3 regions of the Tepidimonas taiwanensis genome follow, and region 1 is predicted to be linked to each of the others. Evidence: predicted binding sites of a transcription regulator. Region 1 holds the regulator's gene; each other region holds the start of a gene.

Region 1 (3,273 bases):
AGCCGGTGGCCGCGATCACCGCCGCGGCCAGTGTCTCCTTCAGCGGCGCGTCGCCTTTGTCGATGCGCCAGCCGCGCTTGAACAGCGGCTCGCCACTGGTGTCCAGCGCCAGCGTCAGCGTCTCGGCCGTCAGGTGCACGTACAGCCGCACGTCGGGCTGGGCGGTGTCCACGCTCGGCCGCGCCCCGCGCCGCTCTCGCAACCGGTCGCACACCGCGTCCTTCACGCGCAGGCCCGCGAAGTGTAGGCTGCGCAGCGGGCTGCGCTGGGCGGTGACCTCGACCTTGATCGTCTGCCGGGGGGTGAACCAATCCTCCCACGCGACGGCGGCCGCAGCGGCGTAGATGTCGTCCTCGCGGCGGTAGGGGCCTTCCCACAGCCGGATGAGCACGCGCTGCGCGATGCGGCTGTGCAGGTTCAGGCGCAGCACCGTGTCCCAGTCACCGCGCAGCGCCACGCCCGCTCGCCCCACCCGCAGCGCGTCCATCGGCTGGCCGGTGAGGGCGGCCACCTCGTCGGCCAGAAAGGGGGCGCAGCCCCCTGCGCAGGGCAGAAACAGGTCGAGCGTGGACATCGGAAGGGGTGGGGGGTCAGAGGGATTTGCGCAGGCTGGCGGTCGGGATGCGCAGCGACTCGCGGTACTTGGCCACGGTGCGGCGCGCGCACTCGATGCCCTGCTCCTTGAGCAACTCGGCGATGCGCCCGTCGCTCAGGGGCTGGCGCGGATCCTCGGCGGCGATGAGCTGCTTGATCAGCGCCCGCACCGCGGTGCTGGAGGCGTTGCCACCCGCGTCGGTGGCCAGCCCCGAGCCGAAAAAATATTTGAACTCGTACGTGCCAAACGGCGTGGCCATGTACTTGGCGGTGGTGACGCGGCTGATGGTCGACTCGTGCAGCCCCAGTGCCTCGGCGATGTCGCGCAGCACCAGCGGGCGCATGCCCACCGCGCCATGCAGGAAGAAGTTGCGCTGGCGCTCGACGATCGCCTGCGCCACGCGCAGGATGGTGTCGAAGCGCTGCTGCAGGTTTTTGATGAACCAGCGCGCCTCCTGCAGCCGCTGCTGCAGGTCACCGTGGCGCTGGCCGCGCAGCGCCTGCGCGTACACGTCGGTCACGCGCAGGCGCGGCAGCACCGCGGGGTTGAGCTGCACGTCGCACACACCCGCGCGCACGGTGACGATCACGTCCGGCACGACGATCTGCCGCTCGGCATCGGCAAACCGCCGCCCGGGTTTGGGCTCGAGGCGCGTGAGCACCGCGAGCCCGGCGCGCACATCGGCTTCGCCCAGGCCGGTGGCCTGGGCGAGCCGCCGCGTGTCGCGCCGCGCGATCCACTCCAGCGGCTGGGCGCACAGCGCCAGCGCGGCGCGCGCCGCCGGCGTGTTGGGCAGCTCGCCGATCTGCAGCCGCAGGCATTCGCCCAGGTCGCGCGCCCCGACGCCCGCGGGCTCCATCGCCTGCAGCCACCCGAGCGCGCGGCGCAGCAGCGCCAGCACTTCATCGCGCGCATCGGGGTCCGGCGGCGCATCGTCGGGGTGGCACTGCCGCCAGAACGCGTCGCTCAACGCCTCCAGCGGCTCCGTCAGGTAGCCGTCGTCGTCCAGCGATTCGATCAGGAAGTACAGCGCCGCGCGCTCCTCGTCGCTTAGGTGCAGCGCCAGCGCCTGCCGGTGCAGGTGGTCCTGCAGCCGCTCGTGCGCGCTGGCCAGTTCGCTGGCTGCCGGACGGTTCTCGTCGTCGAGGTCGCGGCCGTCGCGGTCCAGCCCGGGGCCTTCCCACGACCAGTCCGGACCGTCGGCTCCGGGCGACTCGTCGGCACTCCAGCCGCCCGCGTCCTCGTCCAGCCGCGCGGGCCAGTCGGCCTCCACGCCCGACCGGGGCCCGGCCTCGTCCCACACCGCCGCAGTGTCCGGGGGATCGGCGTCGTCCACCGGGGCCGTCGCGCCGTCGCGCTCCTCGTCCGCCGGGGCGGCGGGCGGTGTCTCCGCGTCGTCGTCCTCCGCCCGCTCGAGAAAGGGGTTGTCGGCGAGCATCTGCTCGACTTCCTGCGTGACCTCGAGCGTGGACAGCTGCAGCAGCCGGATCGACTGCTGCAACTGGGGCGTCAACGTGAGATGCTGCGTGACGCGCAGCGCGAGTCCCGCCTTCATCGCCGCTACAGCCGGAAGTGTTCGCCCAGGTACACGCGCCGCACGTCAGCGTCGTCGACGATCTCGGCGGGGGTGCCGTGCGCGAGCACGCGGCCCTCGCTGATGATGACCGCCTGGTCACAGATGCCCAGCGTCTCGCGCACGTTGTGATCGGTGATGAGCACGCCGATGCCGCGGCCCTTGAGATAACCGATGATGCGCTGGATCTCGATGACCGCGATCGGGTCGATGCCCGCGAACGGCTCGTCCAGCAGAATGTAGCGCGGCTGCGCGGCGAGCGCGCGCGCGATCTCGACCCGCCGCCGCTCGCCGCCAGAGAGCGCTGGCGCCGGCGCGTCGCGCAGGTGGTCCACGTGCAGCTCGGCCAGCAGCGCATCGAGCCGTTCGCGCAGCACCGCTTCGGGCAGCGGGCGGCCGGCGGCGTCGCGCTGCAGCTCCAGCACGGCGCGCACGTTCTGCGCCACCGTCAGCTTGCGAAAAATCGACGCCTCCTGCGGCAGATACCCCAGCCCCAGCCGCGCGCGGCGGTGGATCGGCAGGTGCTCGGCGCGCTGTCCGTCGATCCACAGCCGGCCCGCGTCGGCGCGCACCAGACCGACGATCATGTAGAAGGAGGTCGTCTTGCCCGCGCCGTTGGGGCCGAGCAGCCCGACCACCTCGCCGCCGCGGACCTGCAGCGAGACGTCGTGCACGACAGTGCGTCGGCCGTAGCGCTTGTGCAGCCCCTCGGCGCGCAAGCAGGCGGCCGCGGCGGCGGCCGTCATGGCCGCCGCTCCAGCCGCTCGCTCGGGGCGAGCGCCGGCGGCGGGACATTGGCGGGGGATGGCTGGGTGGCCGCAGGGTCGGCGCCGCGCGGCGTCAGCGTCGCGCGCACGCGCCCTGTGCCCCCCTCGGCACCGGGCTGCCCGCGCGCGCCGTCGACGCTGAAGGTGTCGTCCCGGTTGTCGTACACGATGACGGCGCCGACCGTGCGATCGGCGAGCGCCGTGCCGCGGTAGCGGCGCAGCTCGGCCTGGCCGCGCAGCGTGACGCGATCGGCGCGCCCGTCGTATTCGATGCGCTCGGCCTCGCCCTCGATATATTCGTCCAGTCCCTCGCGCTTTTGCCGGTAGAACGCGCGCTC
Region 2 (3,273 bases), 580 kb from region 1:
GCCAACCGAGCCGCACGCCGGCGTGATCGCCACCAGGCCCGCCACGGCGCCCGAGGCCGCGCCCAGCATCGACGCCTTGCCCTTGTGCATCGCTTCACCCAGCGACCAGGCCAGCACCGCCGCCGCCGTGGCCACCAGCGTGTTGAGGAAGGCCAGCGTCGCACCGGCGGTGGACTCCAGGTTGGAGCCGGCGTTGAAGCCGAACCAGCCCACCCACAGCAGCGAGGCCCCGACCATCGTCAGCGTCAGGCTGTGCGGCGGCATCGCCTCGCGGCCGTAACCGATGCGCTTGCCGAGCAGGTAAGCACCCACCAGACCCGCCATCGCGGCGTTGATGTGCACCACCGTGCCACCGGCGAAGTCCAGCGCACCCTTGCCCAGCAGGTAGCCGCCCGGCCCCCAGACCATGTGCGCGATCGGCAGGTAGCTGAACGTGAACCACAGCGCCGAGAACAGCAGCACCGCGCTGAACTTGATGCGCTCGGCGAACGAACCGACGATCAGCGCGCAGGTGATGCCGGCAAACGTGGCCTGGAACGCGACGAAGATCAGCTCCGGGATCTTGACGTTCTCGGTGAAGGTGTCCGCCAGCGACGCCGTCGTCACCCCCATCAGGAACGCCTTGTCGAGCCCAGCGATGATCAGCCCCTCGCCGCCGAACGCCAGGCTGTAGCCGTACAGCACCCACAGCACCGCGATCAGCGAAAACACCATCATCACCTGCATCAGCACCGACAGCATGTTCTTGCTGCGCACCAAGCCGCCGTAAAAGAGCGCCAGCCCCGGCAGCACCATCAGGATGACCAGCAGGGTCGAGGTCATCATCCACGCGACGTCACCCTTGTCGACGGTGACCGCAGGCGCCTCGGCGGGGGCGGATTCGGCCGGTGCGGGCGCCGCCGCGGCGTCGGCCGCGGGTGCGGCCGTATCCGCCGGCGCCGCCTGCACCGCCACGGGCGCATCCTTGGGCGGCTCGGCGCTCTGGGCCAGCGCCGCGCCCCCCCAGACCAGTCCGATGCCCAGACACAGACTCATCAACAGTTTTTTCATGGGAATCCCCTTGCAACGTTGGGAACGGGTGGGTGCGGGTGTCAGAGCGCATCGGCACCGGTCTCGCCGGTGCGGATGCGGATGACCTGCTCGAGCGGGAAGACGAAGATCTTCCCGTCGCCGATCTTGCCGGTACGGGCGGCGCCTTCGATCGCCTCGACGACGCGCTCGACCAGCTCATCGCTGACGGCGGCCTCGACCTTGACCTTGGGCAGGAAGTCGACGACGTACTCGGCGCCGCGGTACAGCTCGGTGTGACCTTTTTGTCGGCCGAAGCCCTTGACCTCGGTAACGGTGATGCCCTGCACGCCGATGGCCGACAGGGCCTCGCGCACCTCGTCGAGCTTGAACGGTTTGATGATTGCGGTGACCAGTTTCATGGCTATCCTTTCCTTGGGAGCGCATCGGGATGGCGAAACTCCGCTCCCGATGAAGCACAACGCGTGCCAGCCCTCGCCCCTCGCCCCTCGCCCCTCGCCCCTCGCCCCTCGCCCCGAACCCCGAACCCCGAACCCGCCGCGCCGTCGTTTCCGTGCCCCGGCACGTCCAAGCCACCGCGTTGCGCGTGGCATGATCGCGAGCTGACCGATCTGACGGGAGGGTTGATCGCCATGGGTCTGTGCGTGGTGCGCAGCCGCACGCTCGTGGGGCTGGCGGCGCTGCCGGTGCACGTGGAGGTGCACCTGGCCAACGGGCTGCCCAGCCTCACGCTGGTGGGGCTCGCGGAAACCGAGGTGAAGGAGGCGCGCGAGCGCGTGCGCTCGGCCATCCTCAACAGCGGGCTGGAATGGCCCTCGTCCAAGCGCATCACCGTCAACCTGGCGCCGGCGGACCTGCCCAAGGAATCGGGGCGCTTCGACCTGCCGATCGCGCTCGGCATCCTCGCCGCCAGCGGCCAGCTCGACACAGCGGCGCTCGACGGCCACGAATACGCCGGGGAGCTGTCGCTCAGTGGCGCGCTGCGCCCCGTGCGCGGCGCGTTGCCGATGGCGCTGGGCCTGCGCACCGAAATGGGGCATGGCGCACCGCCATCGACCTTGGTGCTGCCGGGTGACAGCGCGGCCGAAGCCGCCCTCGTGCCCGGGGTGCGGGTCGTGCGCATCGCGCACCTGCTCGACGTGGTGCGGCGCTTTCCGGGCGCGACGGGCACGCCCGGCGCACCGCCCGCGGACGCCCCAGCCCCCGTGTGGGAGATCGTCGTCCCCGGTCCCCGGCCGTTACCGGATGACAGCCCCGCCCTTGACCTGGCCGACGTGCGCGGGCAGGCGGCGGCGCGGCGGGCGCTCGAAATCGCCGCCGCGGGCGGCCACAGCCTGCTGTTGTGCGGACCGCCCGGTGCCGGCAAGTCGATGCTGGCGCAGCGGCTGGCCGGGCTGCTGCCGCCGATGACGGAAGAGGAGGCGCTGGAGAGCGCCGCGATCGCCTCGCTGGTGGGCCGCTTCGACCCGGCGCGCTGGCGCCAGCGCCCCACCGCTGCGCCGCACCACACCGCCAGCGCGGCGGCGCTGGTGGGCGGCGGCGTGCCCCCGCGGCCGGGGGAGATTTCACTCGCCCACCACGGCGTGCTGTTTCTGGATGAGTTGCCGGAATTCCCCCGCCCTGCGTTGGAGGCGCTGCGCGAACCGCTGGAGACCGGCCGGGTGCGCCTGTCGCGCGCGGCGCGCCAAGTCGAGTACCCGGCGCGCTTTCAGCTCGTCGCGGCCATGAACCCCTGCCCCTGCGGCTATCTGGGATCGACGATACGCGCCTGCCGCTGCACGCCGGACCAGGTGCAGCGCTATCGCCACCGGCTCAGCGGCCCCCTGCTCGACCGCATCGACCTGCAGGTGGACGTGCCGGCACTGCCACCCCAAGCCCTGTTGGAGGCGGCGCCCGCGGAATCCACCGCCGTGGTGCGCGAGCGTGTGCGCGCAGCGCGCGAGCGGGCGCAGGCGCGGCAGGGGCACCCGAACCACGCGCTGCAGGGTGACGCGCTGCTGGCGCACGCGGCGCTGGACACGGCCGCGCGGCAACTGCTGCAGCAGGCGGCCACCCGCCTGGGCTGGTCCGGTCGCGCCACACACCGGGCGCTGCGCGTGGCGCGCACGATCGCCGACCTCGCCGGCAGCGAGCGCGTGCAGGCCGCGCATGTGGCGGAAGCGCTGCAGTATCGCCCCGCGCCCCCGCCGATGCCGTCATAATCGGCTGCAACCAGGGAGGCCAAGTTCCATGACGCACTGCCAT
Region 3 (3,273 bases), 700 kb from region 1:
CCAGCCGGGCGCCGCGTTGCGTCAGCCGTTGCGGATCGAGCGGTTGCGCGAGCCCCGCCGTCCGCAACACCTGCGGCAGCGGCTGACCGACGGCAGCGTCGGCCGCCACGCCGAGCAGCTTTTCCGCGCCCGGGTTGAGGCTGACCACCGTGCCGTCGGGCTGGAAGGTGATCAGCCCGTCGCGCATCTCCCGCACCAGCGCGAGGCTGCGGTCGGTGGCGGTGCGCAGCGCTTCGATGACGCGGTTGTACGCCTTGGCGATCTGCCCCACTTCGGTGAACTCCTCCTCCGGCACGCGCCGGGTCAGGTCGCCCGAGCGGCGCTGCGCTTCCATCGCGTCGAGCAGGTCGATCAGCTCGGTGCGCGCGCCGTGCTCGGCGACGTTGAGGCCGCCGCGCTCCTCGTCTGGCGTGACGCGCAGATCCCGGTCGCGCACCAGCCACAGGAAGGCCAGCGTCGCGAGCACGCACCACACCCCGCAGACGACGATGCCCAGCGCCTGGACCGCGACCTGTTCCCACCGCGGCAGGCCCGTGCCGAGCAGCACCGGATCGCCGAACAAGCCCACGGCGAGCGTGCCCCACACGCCCGCGGCGAGGTGGGCGGGGATCGCGCCGACCGCGTCGTCGATGCGCCAGCGCAGCAGCCCTTCGTTGGCCCAGGCCATCACCCACGCGCCGACCGCGCCCGTGAGCAACGACCCCAACGGCGACAGCGCGTGGGCGCCCGCCGTCACCGCGACCAGCCCGGCGATGAGGCCGTTGATCAGGTACAGCACCTCGTAGTAGCCGTGCAGCAGGCGGCCCGCGGCCAATCCGGCCAGCCCGCCAGCGCAGGCCGCCAGCGTCGTGTGCAGCAGGATGCCCGGTACGCGGCCGTCGAAAGCGAGCGTGCTGCCGCCGTTGAAGCCGAGCCAGCCGAAGAACAACAGCAGCGCGCCGAGCATCGCCATCGGCAGATTGCCAGCCGGAATGACCGGCGGCGGCCCGTCGGTGGGGAAGCGCCCCGTGCGCGCCCCCAGCCGCCACACCACCACCAGCGCCACCCAGCCCCCGACGCTGTGCACGACGGTGGAGCCGGCGAAGTCGACGAAGCCGAGCTCCGCCAGCCAGCCGCGCGCGCCCGGCTCCCACGCGCCGCCCCACGCCCAGTGGCCGAACACCGGGTACACCACCAGCGAGATCCACGCGGACAACGCAAGGTATGCGCCGAAGCGCATGCGCTCGGCCACTGCGCCGGAGACGATGGTCGCGGCCGTGGCGCAAAACATGATTTGGAATAGCACGAAGCCGAGCAGGCGCGGTTCGGTGGGCAGCTGGTCCAGCAGCCCGAAGAGGCCGCTGCCGATCCAGCCGCCGACGCTGGGCCCGAACATCAGCCCGAAGCCGACGAGCCAAAACAACAGCCCCGCGACCGCGAAGTCCGACAGGTTCTTGGCGGCGACGTTGATCGAGTTTTTGCTGCGCGTCAATCCCGACTCCAGGCACAGAAAGCCGGCCTGCATGACGAAGACCAACCCTGCGCACAGCAGCAGCCACAACAGATCGATGGACGCAGACATCGGCGAAACCCGCCAGAACGCGGAACACACCCGGGGTGGGGCCGGTAAAGCAAGTCGTGTGCCGGGCCCCGTAGGCCTCTTTGCGGCTGCCCACCGGTGGCATGCCAGGTGGGTCTGTCGGAACGCGTGCGCGCTGCGCCTTGGGGGGGGAGTCAGCCGGTAGGCGCATCCAACGCTGGTTGCAGCCAACGTTGCAGTGCGTCGAGCACGCCGTCCGGCGCCTCGGTCATCAGCGCGTGGCCCGCGTTCAGGCGCACCACGTCCACCGGCACCCCCGCCGCGCGCGCAGCGTCGATGAGGGGCTGCGCGGCCTTCGGCGGTGTCATCTGGTCGCGCGTGCCGAGGATGAACTGCACGGGGCAGGCGAGCGCGCGCGCCGCCGCCTCGCCGCCCTGGTAGCTGTCACACGCGACGAAGCCGCGGTGGAAGATGTTGACGCGCGGGTTGCTGGCCAGCACGCGGCGCATCAGCGCGCGCGAGCCGCCGTAGAGCCACGTGCCGGGGCCGAGCGCCGACGGCGGCGGTGCCAGCGTCGAGTGGCTGTAGACGTTGACCATGTCGATGGCCTTGTCGGGGGCGTGCAGCGAGGCGTCCAGCAGCGCGGCCGACACGCGCATCGGGTAGGCGGTGCCGACCAGCACCAGGTGCGACACGCGCGCCGGTGCATCGGCCGCGGCCTGCAGCGCGATCAGCGAGCCGAAGCTGTGCCCGACCAGCGCCGCGCGCGCAATGCCCAGCGCGTCGAGCAGGCCGATGACGGTGCGCGCGGCCGACTCGACGCTTGCCGGGGGCTCGCCCCCGCTGCGCCCGTGACCCGGCAGGTCGATGGCGAGCACGTTGTGGCCGTGGTGCGCGAGGTAGCGGCTCTGCAGGATCCAGACGCTGTGGTCGTTGAGCACGCCGTGGATGAAGACCACGGTCGGGCGGGCGGGGTCGAACGGCTTGCCGCCGGTGTAGGCGTACAGGGGGGCACCATGGACGTCGATCAGCATGGTCGGGGCTCCCTCGGGTCAGGCGGCTTTTTCCGCGGCCTTGAGCGCGCGCTTGAGGTCGTCGATCAGGTCGTCCGGGTCTTCGAGCCCGATCGAGAGGCGGATCGTGCCCGGCCCGATGCCGGCGGCGGCCAGCGCCTCGTCGCTCATGCGGAAGTGCGTCGTGCTGGCCGGGTGGATGACGAGGCTGCGGCAGTCGCCGACGTTGGCCAGGTGGCTGAAGAGCTTGAGCGCCTCGATGAAGGCGCGGCCCTGCGCCCGCCCGCCCTTCAGGTCGAAACTGAACACGCTGCCCGCCCCGCGCGGCAGCAGGCGCTGGGCCAGCGCGTGGCTGGGGTGGTCCGGCAGCAGCGGGTGGCCCACGCGCGCCACCATCGGGTGCGCGGCCAGGAACTCGACCACGCGGGCCGTGTTGCTCACGTGGCGCGCCATGCGCAGCGGCAGCGTCTCGATGCCCTGCAGGATCAGCCACGCGGTGTGCGGGCTCATGCACGCGCCGAAGTCGCGCAGCCCCTCGCGCCGCGCGCGCAGCGTGAAGGCCCCGACCGTGGACTCCTCGCTGAACACCATGCCGTGAAAGCCCTCGTACGGCTTGGTCAGCTCGGCAAAGCGCCCGTCGCGCGCATGCGCCGCTTCCCAGTCGAAACTGCCCCCGTCGACCAGCACGCCGCCGATGACGGTGCCGTGGCCGCTCAGGAACTTGGTGGCGGAGTGATAGAC

What was found. Region 1 encodes sigma-54, which starts transcription at its own class of promoters, with help from an activator protein. Its sites were predicted from a motif close to TGGCANGNAANCTGCTTT; they were not measured.
Region 2: the regulator sigma-54 is predicted to act here: its motif matches at 1,482-1,499, upstream of glnK (P-II family nitrogen regulator).
Region 3: the regulator sigma-54 is predicted to act here: its motif matches at 1,608-1,625, upstream of amt (ammonium transporter).

Annotation. Positions count from the first base shown of each region.
Region 1 covers NZ_CP083911.1:2,631,843-2,635,115, forward strand. The annotation lists gene LCC91_RS12415 (THUMP domain-containing class I SAM-dependent RNA methyltransferase) at 1-574, opposite strand, end outside; gene rpoN (RNA polymerase factor sigma-54) at 591-2,150, opposite strand; gene lptB (LPS export ABC transporter ATP-binding protein) at 2,156-2,914, opposite strand; gene lptA (lipopolysaccharide transport periplasmic protein LptA) at 2,911-3,273, opposite strand, start outside.
Region 2 covers NZ_CP083911.1:297,435-300,707, reverse strand. The annotation lists gene LCC91_RS01370 (ammonium transporter) at 1-1,050, opposite strand, end outside; gene glnK (P-II family nitrogen regulator) at 1,092-1,430, opposite strand; gene LCC91_RS01360 (YifB family Mg chelatase-like AAA ATPase) at 1,662-3,230, shown strand; gene LCC91_RS01355 (GspE/PulE family protein) at 3,272-3,273, shown strand, end outside.
Region 3 covers NZ_CP083911.1:418,604-421,876, forward strand. The annotation lists gene amt (ammonium transporter) at 1-1,561, opposite strand, end outside; gene LCC91_RS01965 (alpha/beta fold hydrolase) at 1,714-2,553, opposite strand; gene LCC91_RS01970 (O-acetylhomoserine aminocarboxypropyltransferase) at 2,572-3,273, opposite strand, start outside.